3 regions of the Marinomonas sp. ATLA20 genome follow, and region 2 is predicted to be linked to each of the others. Evidence: predicted binding sites of a transcription regulator. Region 2 holds the regulator's gene; each other region holds the start of a gene.
What was found. Region 2 encodes sigma-54, which starts transcription at its own class of promoters, with help from an activator protein. Its sites were predicted from a motif close to TGGCACNNNNNTTGCTNT; they were not measured.
Positions count from the first base shown of each region.

Region 1: glnK (P-II family nitrogen regulator) is a predicted target of sigma-54. The motif match lies at 2,453-2,470, and genes of this name have one in related genera.
Region 3: glnL (nitrogen regulation protein NR(II)) is a predicted target of sigma-54. The motif match lies at 2,559-2,576, and genes of this name have one in related genera.

Region 1 covers NZ_JBXUKU010000001.1:904,129-908,873, reverse strand. The annotation lists gene AC2A4J_RS04150 (M16 family metallopeptidase) at 1-1,332, opposite strand, end outside; gene AC2A4J_RS04145 (TIGR02450 family Trp-rich protein) at 1,533-1,748, shown strand; gene AC2A4J_RS04140 (accessory factor UbiK family protein) at 1,794-2,033, opposite strand; gene glnK (P-II family nitrogen regulator) at 2,526-2,864, shown strand; gene AC2A4J_RS04130 (ammonium transporter) at 2,904-4,169, shown strand; gene AC2A4J_RS04125 (carbon-nitrogen hydrolase family protein) at 4,369-4,745, shown strand, end outside.
Region 2 covers NZ_JBXUKU010000009.1:70,611-75,355, reverse strand. The annotation lists gene AC2A4J_RS15110 (calcium/sodium antiporter) at 1-17, shown strand, start outside; gene lptC (LPS export ABC transporter periplasmic protein LptC) at 17-595, shown strand; gene lptA (lipopolysaccharide transport periplasmic protein LptA) at 579-1,106, shown strand; gene lptB (LPS export ABC transporter ATP-binding protein) at 1,107-1,832, shown strand; gene AC2A4J_RS15090 (RNA polymerase factor sigma-54) at 1,911-3,380, shown strand; gene ptsN (PTS IIA-like nitrogen regulatory protein PtsN) at 3,398-3,847, shown strand; gene AC2A4J_RS15080 (HPr family phosphocarrier protein) at 3,857-4,126, shown strand; gene mgtE (magnesium transporter) at 4,134-4,745, shown strand, end outside.
Region 3 covers NZ_JBXUKU010000001.1:772,463-777,207, reverse strand. The annotation lists gene thiI (tRNA uracil 4-sulfurtransferase ThiI) at 1-534, opposite strand, end outside; gene glnA (glutamate--ammonia ligase) at 888-2,294, shown strand; gene glnL (nitrogen regulation protein NR(II)) at 2,628-3,713, shown strand; gene ntrC (nitrogen regulation protein NR(I)) at 3,710-4,745, shown strand, end outside.

The DNA of each region.
Region 1 (4,745 bases), on a different contig from region 2:
GGGAGAAAAAGTCAACACATCCTCTGCAATGATTTGGCTTTGCTTAGGTGTAAACTTAGGCAAGCTTTGTTCTAAAAAACGATAATACTGGCCTTGCCCTTGAAGTAGGTCACCACTCATCAGGCTATCAACAGACTTTCTAGCTAGATGCTCGGCACTATCGAGGTTATTTTTTTCTTTCTTAAGCACTGTCTCGCGCCAACTATTTAACTCATCTTGAGTAAGGCCATATTGCGCCATTCTGGCCCACTCTCGAGATAGTAAAGAAGTCGCTTTCTGTAAGTCCTTAGTATCGCCATTAGCTTCAAATACGAAATGCCCTAGATGTCGATCACTTAGGTGATGACCAAAATAAGCATGCAAATTCATGTTCAACTGTTCACGATTCACCACACGGGTTAAGCGTTGTTGTAAGACACTGAAAATAGCACTTATCATTTCAGCTCGGTATAAATCCTCTTCAGATCGAACCGACCAGTTATCACTGAAACCTTCAAGTTGAAGATTAGATCCTAATATATCTGGCGCTCGTAAAGTATGGATCTTAGCGGAAGGTATTTTTAGAACAGATGTACCCACTAGATATGGTTCGTCAGGCTTTTGCCAGCCAGAAAAAGTGTCACTAATCTGCCGCTTTAAATCTGATGAATCAAAGTCCCCAGTTACCACTAAAAACGCATTATCAGGCCGATAGTGCGTTTTATAAAACTCAGCCAATTGGTGTACTGTCACATTAGAGACCACGTCCATATTTCCAATTGGTAAATGATTCCGCCAAGGATGTTCTTCCAAAGCGAATTTAGTCCACATATCACGAGCCGTTTCTTTATTTTCGCGATAACGCCACTCTGCTTGGATAATAGCTTTTTCTTGTTCAGTTTCTTGTTTATCAAAACCAGTCTGGCTAGCTATATGCGCTAGTAGATCAACACCTTGTTGCATTCTGGATGCAGAGGTATCGCTAAAATGTAAATAATAATGCGTCCTGTCGAATGTCGTGTAAGCATTAGCATGTGATCTGTTTTCAAGACTTAAATCATCTAGCCAAGTTTCAATTGGATTATGGTCTGATGCATCTATTTGTTCAAAGGCCATATGCTCAACAAAATGCGCTAGCCCTGCTTGTTCAGGCCGCTCGTCTTCACTACCTACTTTAATAACAAGATTCATATCAACCTCGTTATTAGACTGAGAGTTACTATTGGGCCAAATTAGCACTTCCATGCCATTAGCTAAGGTATAACGCTCGAAGGGAGGTGTATCATTAGAAGTGTTCGTACACGCAGAAAGAAGTACTGTAGCTCCAATCACTGCCCAATATCCATTTGGCATAATTTTTCCTTACATATTCCATATGATTTTATAGTCACTGTTATTATGCCAAAAAGTGGCAAAGTTACGTATTTTTTCCTGTAATACTTGTAAAATTTAACTTGAAATTAAGCTTTTTGTATTCCTCCTTAGGATCGCCAAACAATCCAATTATCCATAATGCACGTATACAATACAAAATACACACGAGGAATCTATAGGTGAAAAAACTCAACCCCAATAAGCTTCTGCTATCGAAGTGGACGTCCACATCGCCACAACAAAAAGAGAAGCATTTCATTGTCACTAAACTGATTCGTGATGAAGACGACATCGTCGTAGAATGTGTGCTTGAAGCCGTCATCAACAAAAATCAGTATTACTTGCCTTGGCAAACGCTAGCGTCGCCAGACGATTGGCTTCAAGGTTGGAAATAGCTCAAATAAGCGAGCTTTCCAAATCTCGACTACACGGTGATCAGATCAGTCGTTTTTCTCTAGCTCGTTTAAACGCGCTTCTAGCACAGCCAGCTTTTCACGGTATTTGGCTAACATCGATGCTTGCACTTCAAACTCTTCGCGGGTCACCAAATCCATTTTCGTTAAGGTATTCTGTGCGACCTGATGAAGCTGAGCCTGAATTTCTTCTTTTGGTAGTTTACCTAATGTTTCTGCGGCTTGACCTAGACCGGTTCCAAGCTGCTTTATAAATTGATCAATCATACGAGTCTCTTTTTCTGCGTTTACAATACATTAGTATAAAAGCCTAACTAAGGCGCTAACAAGGGATCTTGGTGAACATCTTGTGTAACACTGCCCTTTTTATTAACACTCAAGTCGATTTTATTGCCTCTTTTGTGTGCGTAAACTCAAACATTGTCGTTTCTATTAAAGCCCCCCTCTCACTAAAGCGCACATCCTATTCTCATGTTGCGAGTCTATTTTTCAATTAAAACCAACAAGATAACCGCAATCGCTCATTTTCTTTCTCGTAAAAACGCTATATTCGCACCAACTTAATGCAGCAACTTATAGCAACAACCCAATATGCCGCACTAATTAAAGCGATACACGGCTCTTTTTAATTTCGTAAAGTCGACAAAATCCTTACAAAGCCATTGTTATAAGGGCATCCCCATATGTGGCACGCATATTGAATAGAGCTAAGTACCTGCGATACGACAATAAAACTGACTTTTTAAGGAGACAGTGGGTATGAAGCTTATAACTGCCATCATCAAGCCATTTAAACTCGATGATGTTCGAGAAGCACTTTCTGAAATCGGCGTTCAAGGTATCACCGTAACAGAAGTAAAAGGTTTCGGACGTCAAAAAGGCCACACAGAACTATACCGCGGCGCTGAATATGTAGTGGATTTTTTACCTAAGGTAAAAATCGAACTTGCCATTGCGGACGATATGACCGACCAAGTAGTTGAAGCCATCACTGGCGCAGCAAACACTGGCAAAATCGGCGACGGTAAGATCTTTATCGTTAACCTTGAACAAGCGGTTCGTATTCGTACCGGTGAGACTGGTGTAGAAGCAGTTTAATCACTGCTCGATTTATACAAGCCTTTAGGGGGGCGAAACATGCAAGATCAAATTTTTCACTTACAATATGCGATGGACACCTTTTACTTCTTGGTGTGTGGCGCGCTGGTTATGTGGATGGCAGCAGGATTTGCCATGTTAGAAGCGGGTCTAGTACGTGCTAAAAACACCACTGAAATTCTTACTAAAAACGTGGCTTTGTTTGCCATTTCTTGTGTTATGTACCTAGTTTGTGGTTACGCCATCATGTACGGCGGTGACTGGTTCCTTACTGGTATTCAAGACGTCGATGTGGCTTCTACTTTAACTGACTTCGCTGGTCGTGAAGGCGGATTCGAAGGCGGCGCAATCTACTCTGGCGCTTCTGATTTCTTCTTCCAAGTTGTGTTCGTTGCAACAGCAATGTCTATCGTATCTGGTGCGGTTGCTGAACGTATGAAACTTTGGGCTTTCCTAGTATTTGCTGTTGTTATGACAGGTTTCATCTACCCAATGGAAGGTAACTGGACTTGGGGTGGCGGTTCTGTATTCGGTATGTTTAGCCTTGGTGACCTTGGTTTCACTGACTTTGCAGGTTCTGGTATCGTTCACATGGCCGGTGCTTCTGCTGCACTAGCTGGTGTATTGGTACTTGGCGCTCGTAAAGGCAAGTACGGTCCAAACGGTGAAGTTCGCGCTATTCCTGGTGCTAACCTTCCACTTGCGACATTAGGTACTTTGATCCTTTGGTTGGGTTGGTTTGGATTCAACGGCGGTTCTGTACTAAAACTTGGCGATATCGCTAGTGCTAACTCTGTTGCCATGGTGTTCTTGAACACTAACGCTGCAGCAGCGGGTGGCGCTATCGGTGCACTTATCCTTGCTCGCATCTTATTCGGTAAAGCCGATCTAACCATGCTTCTAAACGGCGTACTTGCTGGCTTGGTAGCAATCACGGCAGGTCCTGATACACCGTCAGCTCTAGGTGCTACTCTAATCGGTCTGGTTGGTGGTTTGATTGTTGTTGTGTCTATCTTGACTCTAGACAAGCTTAAAATCGATGATCCAGTGGGCGCAATCTCTGTTCACGGTGTGGTTGGTCTTTGGGGCTTGCTAGCTGTGCCACTAACGAACGATGGCACAACGTTCGGCGGACAAATTGCCGGCGCGCTTACTATCTTCGTTTGGGTATTCGTTTCTAGCCTAGTGGTTTGGTTAATCATCAAAGCCATCATGGGTGTTCGTGTAAGCGAAGAAGAAGAATACGAAGGTGTAGATTTCTCTGAATGTGGTATGGAAGCGTACCCAGAGTTTAAAAAGAGCTAATCGCTTTTCTTAAAAGCTTAGCGTTTTAAAATACAAACCCTCGCCTTGGCGGGGGTTTTCTTTTGCTAACACTATTGAGTTAATGCTTTACGCCCTCATCACTATTCAATCGACATGATACTGACTCACAATCTCCTACTTACTGACACAGATAAACGGTATCATGGCTAATACATAAGACCGATTTACAGAGGCCAACATGCAGCACGACGATCTACATTTAACGATACGCAACCTGACCAATAGCGATTACGAAGAAGTAAAAGTACTAATGGATAAGGTTTATCATGATATTGGTGGCTCATGGCCTGAACACACGATTCATAAATTGATCAAAGATTTTCCTGAAGGACAAATTTGTCTAGAAGATCACGGTAAAATTGTCGGCTTAGCGTTATCAGTACAAGTCAGCTATCAGCGCTTCAGTAACCCGCATACGTATGACGATCTTATCGACCAAAAAGAGAATGTTCTAAACGATGCTCGTGGTGATGCCATGTATGGCTTGGACGCGTTGATTGCCCCTGAATATCGAGGTTATCGCCTTGGTCGCCGATTATACGAAGCCAGAAAAGA
Region 2 (4,745 bases):
CAAGTGGTTCGATCTAATGCTTTCACTTAAGAAACTCACGCAACCTAAAAGCCTACTAATCATTGGGGCCGCTATTTTAATAGCCGCCGCAATAGGCTGGTATGGAACAGCGCCAAAAGCATACTTAGTGGAAACCGGTTCACTCAGTAGCTCACCTGACTATTTCATCACCAAGGTCAAAGTAAAAGAGTTTGATAATGACGGAACACTTATTGAAACACTGGATGCTGAACAAACCCTTCATTACATTGCAAAATCCAGAACACTTTTAGAAACCCCTAGTGTCGAACGCTACTCAAAATCAGGTCATTGGAACGCAAAAGCAGATAAAGGGGTTATTGAAGATGGAAGTAATGATATTCTATTAACAGAAAATGCTAGAGCGACTAAAAAATACCTCCAGTCGGAAGATATAAAGCTCAGTGCAGATAACATACATTACTTAGACAATGACAAATCATTAACCAGCTATGGAAATGCGACACTCATCTCCACACAAGGAGAGACCTCTGCTGGCGAAATCACAACCTATATAAATTCAGAAGAAGTCGTGATGACAGGGTCTGTACGAGGAAAATATGAAACAATTCATTAACATCGGTGCGTTGCTAACTTCAGCCCTTATTGGCCAATACGCATATGCCCTACCTGATGACCTTAATAAGCCATTAGAAATACAAGCCAACGAAGCGTCATTCGATCAAAATTCGGGTGAAGCAATTTACAAAGGCAACGTTTTCGTCAAACAAGGCTCTATTGAGATACAAGCACAATACCTTAAAGTATCGACAGACCCTCAAACACGAAAATTCAACAGCCTAGAAGCGAGTGGCAGTCCAGCAAAATTCAGTCAGCAAGTAGATTGGAGCGGGAACATTGTCATCAGTAAAGGCAATGAAATTCGTTATTTAACCAGCGAATCAAAGCTAGAAATCATGGGGAATGGCTACCTAAGTCGAATGCAAAACTCCATCACGGCAGACTACATACTCTATATGATCCAAGATGGCACCTTCAGTGCCGAGAAAAAAGATTCAGGGCGCGTATCAATGACACTACAACCACAAGCGCCACAAAACGAACCAGCACCTGAGACGAAAAAATAGATGGCACTATTAGAAGCAAAACACCTTGCAAAAAGCTACAAAAAACGCCAAGTCGTAAAGGATGTATCTATCTCGGTTGAATCTGGCGAAGCTGTTGGGTTACTAGGCCCAAATGGCGCAGGCAAAACAACATGTTTTTATATGATCGTAGGCATGGTGACAAATGATGCGGGTGGCGTTTTTATTGACGGTGTCGATGTGACTGGCGATGCTATGCATACACGTGCGCAAAAAGGCATCGGCTACCTTCCACAAGAAGCATCAATTTTTCGTAAGATGACCGTTGAAGACAACATTCTAGCCATCTTAGAAACACGCAAAGAACTAACAAAAGCACAACAAAATGAGCGACTGGAAGAACTTCTTGAAGAGTTTCACATTACTCATATTCGCACCAACCTAGGCATGGCATTATCAGGCGGAGAAAGACGCAGAGTAGAAATAGCCAGAGCCGTTGCGATGAACCCAAAATTCATCTTACTTGATGAACCCTTTGCTGGCGTAGACCCGATTTCGGTCGGAGATATAAAGCACATTATTAAACACCTCCAAGAGAGTGGAATCGGCGTTCTAATTACCGACCATAATGTCAGAGAGACTCTAGACATCTGTGACAAAGCTTACATTGTTGGCAATGGTTACATTATTGCATCCGGTGACGCCAATACCGTCATTAACAATGAACAAGTCAAAAAGGTCTATTTAGGTGACGACTTCCGTCTGTAACCCCTTATCATTGCTGTAGAAAGGGAGTAGTATGCACAACTCATTCCAATTCATTCAATTAGAAGAAAGAGTTGCTCTATGAAGCAGTCTTTACAATTAAAGCTCGGCCAACAGCTGACAATGACGCCTCAACTGCAACAGGCTATTCGCTTGCTGCAGCTTTCTACGTTGGATTTAAAACAAGAAATACACGAATTCCTTGAATCTAACCCGCTGCTTGAGCTAGACGACGACGAACAACTGCATAACGAAATACCAGCCAGCATAGAATCCAAAAGTGCCCCTGAGACAACCGTCGATAACAACGAAGAAGCACGCGTTGAATCAGAGTGGACTGAAAGCATCCCCGAAGAACTATCTATCGATAGTAACTGGGATGACACCTATCAAAGTTCTGCTGCTGTCAGTGATCACAATAGTTATGAAGGTGACGGAGACTTCGAAAGTCGCAACGCTCCAGCTGAAAGTATCCAAGACCATCTAATTTGGCAATTGAACTTAACTCACATGTCAGACCGTGACATTGAAATTGCTTATGCCATTATTGAATGCGTTCAACCTGATGGCTACTTAAGCATTTCTACCGATGACATTTGTGAGTCCCTTGGCATCGAATTAGAAGACCTAGAAATAGAAGAAGTCATTGCTGTGCAACATAGACTGCAACGCTTCGACCCTGTTGGCGTATGCTCAATCGACCTACGCGACTGCCTTCTAGTACAACTAGAAGCCTTCCAGAGTCATCCACTTTACAAAAGCACGTACAACCTTATTGACCATTACCTGCCACTATTAGGTAATAGAGATTTCGCACAACTGAGCCGCAAGACAAAACTAAAAGACGAAGCGCTAAAAGAAGTCGTCAACTTGATTCAACAGCTTAACCCGCGCCCAGGTTCAGTGATCGACGCAGATGATACAGATTACGTCATTCCTGATGTTTCAGTGAAAAAGCGTCATGGTGTATGGCAAGTTGAGCTAAACAACGACGCCCTACCGCCAATCAAAATCAATGAAACCTATTCTGCGATGGCGAGCACAGCGGCAACTACAGAAGACGCCACTTACATCAAAACCTCTCTTCAAGAAGCAAAATGGTTCATGAAGAGCTTGCAGAGCCGCAACGAAACATTATTGAAAGTGGCCAGCTGCATTGTAAGTCGACAAATTGATTTTTTCGAACTCGGTGAAGAAGCCATGAAACCCATGGTGCTTCATGATGTTGCAGAAGAAGTGGGTATGCATGAGTCAACCATTTCACGGGTGACGACGCAAAAATACATGCACACACCAAAAGGTATTTTTGAGCTTAAATATTTTTTCTCCAGCCACGTGAATACCGCCTCTGGAGGAGAATGTTCTTCTACCGCAATACGAGCTATGATTAAGAAGCTTGTGTCAGATGAACCAGCGAAAAAGCCATTAAGTGATAACAAGCTAGCGGCTATTTTAGCAGACCAAGGCATACAGGTTGCGCGACGTACTGTAGCCAAATATCGAGAGGCGATGAACATCCCTCCTTCCAATGAACGAAAACGACTGATCTAAACGGATACCATTTTATCATGTCCTTGAAATCATTATTAAAAGCAGAACTTGTTCTCGCAAAACAAGACATTGTTAGTAAGAAACGCGTCCTTGAGAGCCTTGCTGAAGTCGCTTCCAACCGCCTTCATTGCAACAACGAAGAAATCTATGACGCACTACTTGGCCGAGAAAAACTAGGCAGTACAGGCATTGGTAATGGCATTGCCATTCCGCATTGTCGTCTAGAGTCGGCAAACCACACAGCTATCGTTGTCATGTCACTGCAAACTCCAATTGATTTTGACTCTATCGATAAACGAGCGGTCGACCTAATATTTGCGCTGATTGTGCCACCTCAAGAATGCGATCAACACCTTTCTACATTGGCTCAAATCGCTGAGTTAGCACAATCTCCAGAATCACTGGATAAATTACGTGCGGCACAAAGCAGTGAAGAACTATTCAATATATTTGACTCATTAATATAGGTAATAAGCATGCAGGAAGAGTCCGTCACAATCATAAACAAACTGGGCTTGCATGCTCGCGCAGCGGGCAAGCTGGTTGAAACAACCTCTCGTTTCTCTTGCGACATCACCATAGAAAAAGAAGGCCGCAATGTTGATGGAAAAAGCATTATGGCCATGATGATGCTGGCCGCTGGCAAAGGCACTGAAATTCGTGTCAAAACCAACGGTGAAGATGAAAACGACGCAATTAAAGCGGTGATAGAATTAATTAACAATCGTTTTGGTGAAGACGAGTAAGGAATCAATGTCAGAGCAAAACACGCTTAACCACCTGCAAACGGTCACCGAATCGCTCGAATCTGGTGCCACCATGCAAATCCGTTATTTACTTAACGGCGCTTTGCCAGCTCAGGACGTTGCTCGCCTATTAGAGTCCTCCCCTCCCAAAGAACGTAAGCTTCTTTGGGAGCTAATTGAAGCCAAAAATGAAGGCGAAGTACTGCAATATCTGAGCGAAGATATTGGCGTACAATTCATGAAAAACATGGATACAGAGCGATTAATCGCCGTATCCGAACATTTTGAAAGCGATGACCTTGCCGATTTACTACAACATCTACCAGAAAAAATAGTAAAAGAAGTGCTTGCGTCCATGACGACGCAAGACAGAACAAGAGTTGAAGCACTATTAAGCTACTCGGAAGATTCTGCCGGCGGCTTGATGAACACGGACACCATCACCATACGTCCGAATATCACCGTCGACCTGGTGTTTCGCTACCTACGCAGACACAACTCTCTACCAGACATGACAGACAGCCTACTTGTTGTCAGCCGCTCTGATCGCTTGCTAGGCACCTTGCCCCTGACCACACTATTAGTCTCTGACATCAACGCCACAGTGCGCGATATCATG
Region 3 (4,745 bases), on a different contig from region 2:
ATCTTGCGACCCTAGAGGATAACCACCTAGCCCCTCTACACGTTGTTCAATCATCCATACTCGATTATCACGAATATCGATAGGCACCAATACTTCAGGATTTTTCAAACGAACAGCCAACGCGCCACAACGAGCTTTTAAACAGCCGCCGATATGTCGCTCAGCATCCACCGACGTAAAGTCGTGATGACCAACACGTTTAACACGGACAGCAAACACAGCATCTTTAATGACATCACCATACGAAACGATGGCCTGTTCAACAATGTCATCCAAATCAACTAATGGGAATTCACGAACATACTGAAAATGAGCAATACCGGAGATATTAGAAAGTGCCTGTATAAAGTCTTCTCGTAATTCATCCCTATCAGAAAACACTTCAATAAAATCCCAGTTGCCAGAAACAACGACATCGGCATCGTACTTTTTAAGAACCAACTTAACATTGTGTCGAAGCTGTTTAATAAACGCCTTTCTAACTGGACGACTTTTAATGGTGATTTCTGCAAAAAACTTAACAATAAATTTCATAGGGGTTGTGATTTATACCGGATATTGGGAAGGCGCATAGTATAAAGAAAAGACAGTCGATACGAAAACGCTAAATTCGCACCAACAATGAACAAAATATCGAATTTAGGCACCGTTATGGTGCAATCTGACTTTTTGCACGCTTCTTTTTGGCCACCATTAAGCTCGATATTAATCTTAAAAACTCTATCTCATTGTAATATAAGCATTTATTACCTCGCACAGATTTCTGGCACAAGTTATGCTTACTATCTGCTTGATAAATAACTCGACAAATGGCGCTTTGTATTAAATATTAAAGCCCCTTTTACAACGAAAAATAATTTCGCTTTAACTACGACTGGAGAACAACTATGTCAAACAAGACCCTTGCCTTGATTGCTGAGCATGATGCGAAGTGGGTTGACCTTCGCTTTACCGATTTTAAAGGTAAAGAACAACACGTAACGATTCCAGCTATTACGGTAGACGAAGAGTTTTTCGAAAACGGCCAAATGTTTGATGGTTCATCCATCGCTGGTTGGAAAGGCATTAACGAATCAGACATGATCATGATGCCTCAGGACGATACAGCTATCATCGATCCTTTCACTGAAGAATCAACTGTTATTGTTCGTTGTAACATCATCGAACCTTCTACTATGCAAGGCTATGACCGTGACCCACGCTCTGTTGCCCTTCGTGCAGAAGAGTTCCTTAAGTCGACTGGTCTTGGCGACACAGCTTTCTTTGGTCCAGAGCCTGAATTTTTCATCTTTGATGATGTTAAATGGAAAACAGACATGTCAGGTTGTTCTGTAGAGATCAACTCTGAAGAAGCAGCTTGGTCTTCAAATAAGAAATTTGAAGGCGGCAACATGGGTCACCGTCCTTTCGTAAAAGGCGGCTACTTCCCTGTACCACCAGTTGATTCTCACCACGATTTACGTGGCGCTATGTGTGGCGCTATGGAAACAATGGGCTTGGTTATTGAAGTTCATCACCACGAAGTAGCAACCGCTGGTCAAAACGAAATCGGTGTTAAATTCAACACTCTAGTTAAGAAAGCGGATGAAGTTCAAATTCTTAAGTACTGTGTACACAACGTTGCTCACGCTTACGGCAAAACTGCGACTTTCATGCCTAAACCAATCGTTGGTGACAACGGTTCTGGTATGCACGTTCACCAGTCTTTCTGGAAAAACGGTGAAAACCAATTCGCTGGTGATCAATACGCTGGTCTATCTGAAATGGCGCTTTACTACATCGGTGGTATCATCAAGCACGCTAAAGCATTGAACGCGTTCACTAATGCTTCAACGAACTCTTATAAGCGTCTTGTTCCTCACTTCGAAGCTCCTGTAATGCTTGCATACTCTGCACGTAACCGTTCTGCTTCTATTCGTATCCCATACGTTGCAAGCCCTAAAGGCAAACGTATTGAAGCTCGTTTCCCTGATCCAACCGCTAACCCATACCTAGCATTTGCAGCTATGTTGATGGCTGGTATCGATGGTATCAAAAACAAGATTCACCCTGGCGATGCTGCAGACAAAGATTTGTACGACCTTCCAGCTGAAGAAGCTCATGCGATTCCACAGGTTGCTAGCAGCCTAGAAGAAGCACTTAAGTGCCTAGACGAAGATCGCACGTTCTTGACTCAAGGCGGCGTATTCTCTGACGACATGATCGATGCTTACATCGAACTTAAAACTGGCGAAGCTCGTCGCGTTTCTATGACGACTCACCCACTTGAGTTTGAACTTTACTACAGCGCTTAATACTTAATCGCTAAGTAAATACGAAAGCCTCGACCTTGTTCGAGGCTTTTTTTTCTCTAACATTTTAGCCCTGTTTTGTTGCTCGCATTTGTAGATTTTTTTGTATGGCTTTTAATGCACAACTTTTTTGCACAGCTTTTTAATGCACAACTTTTTTTGCACGAAAAGAAACACCATTACCGACATGCACTATAATTGTGCATAGAACTTTTTTTAGTGAATACAAAGACCTTAATAAATACGCTATCTCGGACTGCCCAATGTTGGTTCGCTTTTTGCAACTGTTATTAAAGGAAATCATAAAAAGCAGTAGTCAATAGAGAGGCACTGTCTGTGTATAGTTTATTAATCGACCATTTATCCACTGCAGTTGTTCAATTGAACGACAAACTTGAGATCGAGTATCTAAATCCTGCAGCTGAAATGCTATTGGCGGTCAGCCGACGCCGAATTTATGGCAATGACATTGGCGCCGCTTTTCGTGAAAACGAAGAAAGCATTCAGGCCCTTTATGCCGCAATAAAATCTGGCCACCCTTTCACTAAGCGAGAGGCAGAAATAGAGAGCAGCAATAACAGAAAGCTTTTTTGTGACTATACCGTCACGCCTGTTATGGGCACATCGAATGAAACTGAAAGCCTCATTATAGAGCTGTACCCCCGCGATAGAATGAAGCGCATCTCTCAAGAAGACGAGATTATAGCGAACCATGAAAGCAGCAAAGAGCTGGTGCGAGGCTTGGCACATGAAATTAAAAACCCATTAGGTGGTATTCGTGGCGCGGCACAATTAATTAGTCGCGCTTTCACAGACGAAGCGCTAAACGATTACACACAAGTCATCATTGAAGAGTCAGATCGGTTACGCGACCTTGTTGACCGCTTATTAGGTCCTAGACAATTACCTAAAAACAAGCCTCTCAATATTCACAAGGTTATTGAGCGTGTTAGACAGCTTATTTCAGTCGAAACAGACAACCAAATTGAACTGATTCGAGATTACGATCCAAGTATTCCAGACTTGATCGGTGACGAATCTCAGTTGATTCAAGCCTTACTCAATATCACTAGAAACGCCATGCAAGCGCTGTTGGATGATGAAGACAATCGCCATAAAACCATTCATATGGTGACTCGAGCATTACGCCAATTCACCATTGGCTCTAAGCGCCATCGCCTAGTATGCAAAATCAGCATTATAGACAATGGACCAGGCATACCAGAAGCCATTCTTAAAACACTATTTTATCCCATGGTCAGTGGACGAGCCGATGGAACAGGCTTAGGGCTATCCATCGCGCAATCCGTGATTCATCAGCACCATGGCATTATTGAATGTAACAGTTACCCGAAAAAAACCGAATTTAATATATTAATTCCCATTGAGACGACAGTCCAAGACCAGGAGAAACACTCATGACAGCAGAAGAAACAGTATGGATTGTTGATGACGATCGTTCTATTCGCTGGGTACTAGAAAAAACATTAGAACAAGAAGGAATCCAATGTCGTTTATTTGATTCCGCCGAAAACCTAGTCAACATGATTGATAAAGAGCAACCAAGCGCCATTATCAGTGATATCCGTATGCCTGGTATGGACGGCTTAAAGCTACTCGAAAAACTGCAAAAAGATCATCCTTATTTACCCGTTATTATTATGACGGCGCACTCTGATCTTGAAAGTGCTGTTGCCTCTTATCAAGGCGGTGCCTTTGAATATTTGCCAAAACCTTTCGATGTAGAAGAAGCGGTTAGTCTGGTGAAACGAGCCATGCTCCACCACCGCAATGCAAGACCCAGTACTGACAACATGGATATTGCAGAAGAGCCAGAAGTCGATAAAGAAATCATCGGCGAAGCTCCTGCTATGCAGGAGGTTTTCCGCGCCATTGGTCGACTTGCTAACTCAAATATTACGGTTTTAATCAACGGTGAATCTGGTACCGGTAAAGAGCTGGTAGCACAAGCACTGCATACTCATAGCCCAAGAGCAGCAAACCCTTTTATCGCTTTAAACATGGCCGCTATCCCACACGACTTAATCGAGTCCGAATTATTCGGTCATGAAAAAGGCGCGTTCACGGGTGCCAACACTCAACGTCGCGGCCGCTTCGAACAAGCCAATGGCGGTACACTTTTCTTAGACGAAATCGGTGATATGCCAGCCGAAACACAAACTCGCTTATTACGTGTTTTGGCAGACGGTGAGTTTTATCGTGTTGGTGGTCACACACCTGTTAAAGTTGACGTTCGTATTATTGCAGCCACGCATCAAAACTTAGAGAACTTAGTACAACAAGGTTCATTCCGAGAAGATTTGTTTCACCGTCTCAACGTTATTCGCATCCATTTGCCTAAGCTTGCAGAGCGTCGTGAAGATATTCCAAAGCTTGCCCGTCACTTTCTAAGCCGTGCAGCGGAAGAGCTAGCGGTGGAACCGAAACAACTCA